One region of the Pseudarthrobacter sp. rb genome, then DNA from elsewhere that is predicted to be linked to it. Evidence: riboswitches for the same ligand, from Rfam matches in the RefSeq annotation. Region 1 holds a riboswitch; the other holds the start of a gene.

Region 1 (4,568 bases):
CACGTACAGGCCCATGACGTTGAACTGCCAGGGACCGAACTGCAGCAGCACGATGGCCGGCAGCACCTGCGGCGGCACGGGGAACTGGAACAGCGATGACATGCCGGCATAGAGGTCGTAGGTCCGGCCGGCACCACCGTGTCCCGCCCCGCCGGTCCCCTGGTCCACGAACGTGGTCAGGGCCTCGGTGTGGAAGAACGGGAGCAGGGAAAGAAGGAAGACGCCGATCAGCACGGCCAGCGCAGTCACGTACAGCTTCCCGGCACGGCGGGATGTCAGGTCCACCACCCGGCCGAAGTCCTGCTTGGCTTTGGGCCCGTACACCATGCCGACCACCAGGCCGGAGAACAGCACGAAGAGCTCCGCGCCTGACACGAAGCCCACCGCCTCCTGGGTGAGCAACTGGAACAGTGAGGCCATGCCCAGGTGGTTGACCACAACGAAGACTATGGCCAGACCGCGCAGCAGATCCACCCTCGAATCCCTGGTGGAAGGGTCCTGGTAGCTCCAGGACGTGGCGGTGTTGATCCGGCGGGGAATCTGCCACAGGGCCACCAGGAGGATGACCATGGCGGCAGCAAGGGTCCACGGGACGGCACCGGAGAGCGTATTGGCCCGCACGTAGGTGCCTGTGGACGCCACATCCGTGACAGGGCCGGTGACCATCGGTGATGCCTTCAGCCTGTCGAGCGCGGACTTGGCAACATCCGGGCTTCCCGTGAGCAGCCAGCTGATGCTTGCCACGCCGGTGTCCCGCGTGCTGGTCCGCTCGTCCCACACCACGGCGGCCGTCCCGCCGAAAGCGGGCGATGTGGCAGTGGCCACCACCTGGTCCCACCAGCCCGTCTTGATGTCCGCCTCGGGTGCCCCACCGGACGCAGGGCTGTAGAAGGCCGAGGTCTGCAGGAGGAATGGCTTTTTGCGTCCCTCGGCGTAGGTGCCGTAGAAGTTTTCGCTGCCGGATGCCGTCAGCATCTCCTGGAGTTCACCGGGACGCGGCGTGGTGTTGACGGCGGCCCCGCCGGAAGTGTCGTCGTGATAGGCGGTCAGGCCCACCCAGTCCACGGCGTCATCGCCGGGGTAATAGGGAGCATAGGCGCTGTCGCTTCCGTTCCAGGCCCCGTCCCCATTCGTATCCAGGAGGGAGAACCCCTCGCTTCCCGGCTCCGGGGCATTCCGGTTCCGTTCAAAGGGGTAGTCCTTGCCCAGGTAGGGCGCCCACACCATGGCGGCCCGGCCGCCGTCGTACTTCTTGAAGGCTGCCGCCACGGCCTGGAAGGTTTGCCGGTACGTGGCCGGCTGCTGGCCCCATGCCACCCAGCCGGTATTCATATCGGGGGCGAACCGGACCAGCAGTTGGCCTTTGAACCCCGACGCCAGGTCGCGCACTTGTGCTGCGAACGCTTCCGCCTCGGCGGTGCCGAGCTGGTCCAGGGGCACCGAGGGCTTCACCGTGAGCAGGGCGTGGGCGCCTTTGGCAGCAGTCTGCTGCAGGAAGCCGTCGATGTCGTTCCGCTCCGATTCGCGGTAGGGAATGGTGATGTCATGGCCGAAGACGGCAGGGCTGGCCCCCAGCCGGTCACTGAAGCCCGCAGCCGTATCCTCACCCCACTCGAGGACCGCCCCCAGCCAGGGCTTGCCCTTGTCCGGTGCAGCAGGCGCGGCGTGCGCCGGTCCGGCCGGGACCACCAGGGCCAGGAGGGCGATGATGGCCGCGGCGAAAAAGGCGGCGATGGAACGCGGACGGTTCCGCCGGATGGCGGCGTGGTGGTGCGATACGTGTGCCCGCATGCTGACAAGGACCCCCCGGTACTCATTGCTCTGGATACGGGGCGGCGCCCCCCCGGTAAGAACTTTATCGGCCCGCGGGCATTACCCGTGCCGTGACGCGGACGGCTCAATTACGGAACATGACGACGGCGGCGATGCGGCGGGGCGCGGCAGGTGTTACGTTTTTGGGGAGTAATGAGTACCGGTGCAAAGCCCTGACTTGCCGGTCGGCAACCCTCCCTTTCGCGGCGGGGTGCCTCAGGTGAATACTCGGCATATCGACCGATTCGAGCTGCAAGCGTGAAAGAAGGAGATCCGTCGTGTCCGACGCACCCGCCCCTGACGAAAAACTGTCCTACCGCCTGATTACCGGCGCGGACAACCGTGAATTCTGTGAGCGGATCTCCGCTGCACTCGCCGACGGCTATGTCCTGCACGGCAGCCCGGCGGCAACCTTCAACGGCACCACCGTCATCGTTGCGCAGGCAATCGTCCTTCCGGCCGCCATCGCCTCAGCCGATGCCGCCGTGGCGACCGCCGTGGACCAGCTCGATGCCGAATTTGAGGGCGAGTTCGACGGCGAGGGCCACGCATGAGCTACGCCGGAGACCTGACGCCGCAGGAAGCCTGGGCCAAGCTGGAGCAGGGCGCCATCCTGGTGGACGTCCGCACCGAGGGCGAATGGGCCCACATCGGCATCCCGGACACCAAAGCCACGGACAACGATCCCCTGTTCATCCAGTGGACCTTTCCCGGCGGTATCCCCAACCCCGACTTCGTCAGGGACCTGCAGGAGCAGGCGCCGGAGGATCCCCACGCGGAACTGCTGTTCCTGTGCCGGTCCGGCCAGCGGTCCATCGCGGCCGCAACTGCCGCCACCCAGGCCGGCTTCACCGCGTACAGCGTGCTGGAGGGCTTCGAAGGCGAGCCCGACCGCTACGGCGAGCGGACCGTCAATGGCTGGAAGAACCGCGGCCTCCCCACCAACCTCGGAAAGAACTAAGTGGCCTTCAACCCAGACGCCCCCGGCTGGAACCCCGACACCCAGGCAGTCCGCGGAGGCCTGGACCGCTCCAACTTCCAGGAAACATCCGAGGCCATCTTCCTGAACTCCGGGTTCGTCTACGAATCAGCCGCGGCAGCTGAACGCGCCTTCACCGGCGAGGACGAGCGCTTTGTCTACTCCCGCTACGGCAACCCGTCCGTGGCCACCTTCCAGGAGCGGCTCAGGCTGCTGGAAGGCACCGAAGCATGCTTCGCGACGGCGTCGGGCATGTCCGCCGTGTTCACCGCGCTGGGTGCCCTGCTGGCTGCCGGCGACCGGGTGGTGGCTGCCCGGTCACTGTTCGGTTCGTGTTTTGTGATCCTGAATGAGATCCTGCCCCGTTGGGGCGTGGAGACGGTCTTCGTGGACGGCCCGGACCTGGACCAGTGGCGCGAAGCCCTGTCCAAGCCCACCACCGCCGTCTTCTTCGAGTCCCCGTCGAACCCGATGCAGGAGATCGTGGACATCGCCGCCGTCAGTGAACTGGCGCATGCGGCCGGGGCCACCGTGGTGGCGGACAACGTCTTTGCCACTCCCCTGCTGCAGCGCTGCGGGGACCTCGGCGCCGACGTGATCGTCTACTCCGGCACCAAGCACATCGACGGGCAGGGCAGGGTGATGGGTGGCGCCATCCTGGGCACCAAGGAATTCATCGACGGACCGGTGAAGCAGCTGATGCGGCACACCGGCCCCGCGCTTTCCGCTTTCAACGCCTGGGTCCTGACCAAGGGCCTGGAGACCATGGGCCTGCGCGTCAACCACTCCTCGGCGACCGCCCTACGGCTCGCAGAATGGCTGGAGGAACAGCCGGCGGTGGGCTGGGTAAAGTACCCGCTCCTGAAGTCGCACCCGCAGTACGGGCTGGCGGCAAAGCAGATGAGTGCCGGTGGCACGGTCCTTACCTTCGAGCTCGCTCCTTCCGGCGGACGCACGGGCAAGGAAGCGGCGTTCGCGCTGCTGGACGGGCTGCGGATCATCGATATCTCCAACAACCTCGGCGATGCAAAGTCCCTGATCACGCACCCCGCCACCACTACCCACCGCGCCATGGGCCCGGACGGGCGGGCCGCGATCGGCCTGAGTGACGGCGTGGTCCGGCTCTCGGTGGGGCTCGAGGACCCGGAGGACCTTCTCCGCGACCTGGAACAGGCGCTGAAGCAGATCTAGCGGCGGCTAGGCCTGCCTGAGTCTCCAGCAGTATGTGGACCCTCTGGGCTGGGGGAAATGCGGTATCAAAGTTCAGCTTCGAAGGCGTACGACGGCGTCACGCGCCGGAGTGTGTCACGGACGCCCCACAGTTGCATGGGTTCCTTGCACCTGAAGTTCCCGAGCCGGCCGCAGGAGGCTCATGCCACCAATACCGTAATCCGAGGCGGCCAAATACAAATGTCGGTGCCTCGTTGGATGATGGCGGCATGGGAATCAGGGGTGGTGTCGGGGTGGTACTGGCGTCAATCGATGCCTCTGTTGCCGCCCTCGATTCGCTGAACAGTGAGGACTCTTTCCTTGCTGCCGGGGCCGGTGCTTGTGCCGGTGTGGATGCGTTGCAGCGGCGGTATGAGATCCGGCTGGAACGGCTGGAACTTCGGTCCCGACTTGCCGCGCAACTCAGCGCAGACCAGGCGCAGGACACTGCCGAGGCCGTGGAGTTCCAGCAAGCCGTGACCCCGCCGGACGCCTCCGTGCAGGACCGCACGTACGCGGACATGTCGGTGGTCGAGGAGATCGCCGGAGTCCTGACCATCAGCTCCGG
Region 2 (4,568 bases), on a different contig from region 1:
CGTGCACGGCGTGTACAAGCCCGGCGGCGTTAAGCTCCGCCCGGAGATCCTCAAGGACATCCAGGCGCAGGTGGGTGCCAAGATCGGCAAGGACAACCCGTTCGACCTGGTGTTCCACGGCGGCTCCGGCTCCTCCGACCAGGAAATCGCTGACGCCGTCTCCTACGGCGTGATCAAGATGAACATCGACACCGACACCCAGTACGCCTACACGCGTCCGGTGGCTGACCACATGTTCAAGAACTACGACGGCGTCCTGAAGGTCGACGGCGAAGTGGGCAACAAGAAGACCTACGACCCCCGTGTCTGGGGCGCCTCCGCCGAAGCCGGCCTGGCAGCCCGCGTGGTGGAAGCCACCAAGCAGCTCGGTTCGGCCGGAAAGACCTTCTAGATGTCGGACGAGTTCCGCCGGAACCTGATGGGGCCGGAGCCCACGCTCCTGCCTGCCGAAACCGAGGTGTACGGGCAGCTGGATGCCGGTCACGAGGCATTGGACCTGGTGGCCAAGCACCCCACGTCCTCGCTGCTGTGGGCCGTGCTCGCCGAGGAGGCGTGGGCGGAGGGCCGGGTCATCGACTCCTACGCCTACTCCCGCGTCGGCTACCACCGCGGCCTGGACTCGCTGCGCCGCAACGGCTGGCGCGGCGTCGGGCCCATCCCGTGGGAGCACGAGCCCAACCGCGGATTCCTGCGGGCCCTCTACTCCCTGGGCAGGGCTTCGTCTGCCATCGGCGAGGCTGACGAGCCGGAGCGGATCGAAAAGTTCCTCAACGACTCGGACCCCACGGCGAAGGCAGCCATCGAGGGCAAGTAACTCCCTAACGCCTCCCTGGCTTCGCTTCGCTGAGCCATTGAGCCCTCGGCGGCGGAGGCCCCTGGATACGACGACGGCGGGTGGTTACCTTTCCTGGAAAGGTGACCACCCGCCGTCGGTCGTTTAAGGCTTGGCGATTCCGGTGCGTGCCATGGCGTCGGCGTAGGCCGCACGCATGTCCTCGAGGTACTCCTCCTGGCGCGCCGGGGAACCGGCGAAGGCGCGGCCGCTCAGTGACCTGACCTTGTAGGTCTTCAGGCCGCGGCGCCACAGCAGGGGCACTTCGGTCTTCAGCAGCAGGTTGGCCAGGCGGTTGGCCTCGGTGCCGTGCGCCACGATGACCGAGGCACGGGGCACCAGTGCCAGGAACTTCAGCAGCGGCTTCAGGCCTGCCTGGATCTGGTCGGGAGTGAACTTTCCGTTGGCCTCACCGGGGACGTGCCACGGGTGGACGTTCCACGGCATCACGTACTCGGGGCGCAGGCCCAGCTTCCACTGCAGGCCAAGCATGCGGGTCGCGGCATCCTGGTCCCCGGCGGTGATGAACCCGGACGGGTCCGCCTCGCCAATGTTGGAGAACAGGCTGATGATGCGGCATTCCTCCACGTCGTGCATGGGATCCACGTAGGGGACCACGGTTCCGGGCTTGGTCTCCCGAAGGGAATCACACAGCTCGTTAACGGCAGCAACGCTGGGGTCGTAGCGGCGGCTCATGAGCTGTTCGTGGAATGTTTCGGGTGCCAGGGCTGTCATGAAGTGCTGGTTCTCCTGCGGGGATTGGCGTTGCTGCCGCCACGGAAATGGGCACGCGGGGGCGCGACACATCAGCGGCGGTTGATTGGGGTGGGCCGATTCCTGGTCGGCCTTACCCAGTTTAGCAAGCCCCGGGAAACGAAACGCCGGTCCCGTGCACCTGATTCAGCCAGGGCACGGAACCGGCGGGTTTTTGCTTCGCCTCCCGCAGCTACCAGAGGCGGCTGGTGGCCCGGCGGGCGCCCTCCCCGAGGGCCTCCAGCTTGGCGAAGGCGATCTGCGGGTGGACCCGGCCGCCCAGGCCGCAGTCGGTGGAGGCGATGACATTCTCGCGGCCCACGACGTCGGCAAAGCGGACAATGCGGTCTGCCACCAGGTCCGGGTGTTCCACCACATTGGTGGCGTGCGAGACGACGCCCGGGATGATCACCTTGCCCTCGGGGAGCTTGGTGTCCTCCCATACCCGCCATTCGTGTTCGTGGCGGACGTTGGCCGCTTCGAAGGAGTAAGCGCCGGCGTTGACCTGCAGCACCGAGCCGATGATGTCGGCGAACGGGATGTCCGTGGTGTGCGGGCCGTGCCAGGAACCCCAGCAGACGTGCAGCCGGATCTGTTCCTGGGGCAGGTCGCGGAGGGCCCAGTTGGTGGCCTCGACGCGCAGTTGGATGAACTTCAGGTAGTCCTCCAGGGATGGCTCGGGATTGATCTGGTCCCAGCTCTCGGCCAGGGACGGATCATCGAGCTGCACCGTGAGGCCGGCATCGATGATCGCCTTGTATTCCTCCCGCATGGCATCCGCGCACGCGTAGACGAGTTCCTCATCCGACGTGTAGTACTCGTTGGCCACACGGGCGCAGGAGCCGGGGGAGAGGGACGCTACGAAGCCGTCCGACAACCCGGCGGCGGCGAGGCCGGTCTTCAGGTTCCTGATGTCCGACGCCACCAGGTCCTGGCCCGTGTAGGTCAGGGGTCCGGCGATCTTGGGCTGCGTGACGCTCTTGCGGTGGGACAGGATGCCCGACGAGGGATCGTTGTAGGCCTCGTTGAACGCCTGCCGGTCCCGCCGGTCCGGGAAGGAGGTCAGGACGATGTTGCCGGGGGAAGAGCGGTGCACCTGCGCATCGGCCCAGCGGTCCACATTCGTCGGCTCCAGGCCGCCCAGCCGTGCGAAGGAGTAGTTCCACCAGGCACCGTAGTCCACGGAACTGGACATCGTGTGCCCGTATTCGCCGTCGTTGGGAATGTCGATGCCGAGGTCCTTCTGGCGCTGGACCACCTCCACCACGGAGGCCTCCAGGAGTTCCAGGAACTCAGGGGTGACGCCGTCGGTTTCCTTGGCGGCGTTGGCCGCGATGAGTTCCGGGGTGCGGGGCAACGATCCTGCGTGGGTGACGCGGATGTGGTCGGTGTTCAGGGACATGCTGGAATCTTCCTTTCCATCGGTCCTGGCAGTAGCACCTTCGGCCGGCAGGAATCCTGCGGGACCGTGGTTGCTGCGGCGTCATCGAGCCAGGTCTCTCGGCCGCTCCGGATGGTTCACTCTCACATAAATCCAGATGGGCCTGCCCCGGGGCAAGTCTGCTCCGCTTTATGTCGCGACAGGTCGCGTCTGAAGCTTCCCTGCCGAAAACATGCTTACAGCCTTTGTTCAGGTTATTGACAGGTTTCGTTAAGCTTGGTTGGCTGAGGTCACATGCCGCTGCCCGCGACGGAGCTGGCCGGCGCACCCCGATGCACTCGAAAGAGGTAACGCACTGTGAAGAAATCCCTGGCAAATTTCGGGACCTTCGCCGTCTCCGGCGCCCTGGCGCTGGCCGTCGTCGCAGGACCCGCCCCGCTGGCACACGCGGTAGGCGAAGGCCCCAACTACGACGGCAACGGCCAGATCACCACGTCCAAGCTCGCCACGTACAAACAGATGGTCTCGTTCCTGAAGGACCAGGACGCGCGCCAGCCGGCAATGGAGCTGGAGGTCATCGGGCAGACGATCAAGGGGCGCGACATCCACCTGGTCAAGTACATTTCGGACCCGGCCAAGCCCACCATCCTGTACCTGACCCAGCAGCATGGAAACGAGCAGCTCACCACCGAGGGCGCCATGGAGTTCATCAAGCACCTGGCGACCGGCAAATCCGCGGACATCCTCAAAGGTGTGAACATCCTGGTGGTGCCCATGCTCAATGCGGACGGCGCCATGGGGGACGTGAACTTCTCCCTGGACAATTACCTTGCCAAAGGGGACCGCCACCTCACCCGCTACAACGCCGAGGGCGTGGACCTGAACCGCGACCATGTGGCCAAGATCCAGCCGGAGACCCAGGCGCTGCACAACAACGTCATGCGCAAATACCGGATCGACTACATGATCGACCTGCACCACCAGGGCACCCGGGCGGAGCGTGACGGCAAGCTGGTATCCGGTTCCATCCTGTACCCCACCACCCCCAACGCCGACCCCGCCGTCGTCGAAAAATCCAAGCAGCTCGGCGCGGTGGTCTTCAACAACGTCGACTCCACCGGCTGGGGACACCTGGGCAAGTACCAGGGCGGCAGTACCGAAACCATCAGCCGCAACGGCATCTCCGTGGAGTACGGCATCGCCACCCTGCTCTTCGAGATGCGCGGCATGTCGGACCACTATTTGGACGGCTATGCACTCGGGCAGCGCAGCAACGGCTACCTGATCAAGCAGACCGTCACCACGCTGACCTCCACGGCCGCGGCCATCGCGGACGGGTCCATTGCCGACGCCGACACCTCCTTCTGGAACACGCTCGCCGAACAGACGTCCCGGCCCGCCGGGGAGGCTGAGGACGAGTAGACGGCACCGGCCGCCGCGGCCTTTTGGCAGAAAGGGCCGCGGCGGGCCACAACAGTGGACAAAGTGCCCTATCGGCTAAACTTGGGTGGTAAGAGCCCCGGAACTCTTGCTTCGCTGCGCCGTGCTGCGGCTGTGCGAAGGCCGGTATGTTCGGGGCATTCTCATGAACGGCGCTGCATG

Evidence for each region. Region 1 has a riboswitch for S-adenosylmethionine ahead of ACWRN3_RS17680 (DUF1737 domain-containing protein). Riboswitches for the same ligand answer to the same signal wherever they lie in the genome.
Region 2: another riboswitch for S-adenosylmethionine. It lies ahead of ACWRN3_RS17100 (cobalamin-independent methionine synthase II family protein); the one in region 1 lies ahead of ACWRN3_RS17680 (DUF1737 domain-containing protein).

What each region holds. Positions count from the first base shown of each region.
Region 1 is NZ_JBWJAR010000015.1:77,523-82,090, reverse strand. It holds gene opgC (OpgC domain-containing protein) at 1-1,791, opposite strand, end outside; SAM riboswitch class IV at 1,962-2,077, shown strand; gene ACWRN3_RS17680 (DUF1737 domain-containing protein) at 2,091-2,366, shown strand; gene ACWRN3_RS17675 (rhodanese-like domain-containing protein) at 2,363-2,773, shown strand; gene ACWRN3_RS17670 (O-succinylhomoserine sulfhydrylase) at 2,774-3,982, shown strand; gene ACWRN3_RS17665 (HNH endonuclease signature motif containing protein) at 4,231-4,568, shown strand, end outside.
Region 2 is NZ_JBWJAR010000014.1:63,226-67,793, reverse strand. It holds gene fbaA (class II fructose-bisphosphate aldolase) at 1-391, shown strand, start outside; gene ACWRN3_RS17110 (DUF3151 domain-containing protein) at 392-814, shown strand; gene ACWRN3_RS17105 (uracil-DNA glycosylase family protein) at 938-1,567, opposite strand; gene ACWRN3_RS17100 (cobalamin-independent methionine synthase II family protein) at 1,779-2,987, opposite strand; SAM riboswitch class I at 3,001-3,105, opposite strand; gene ACWRN3_RS17095 (M14 family zinc carboxypeptidase) at 3,324-4,388, shown strand.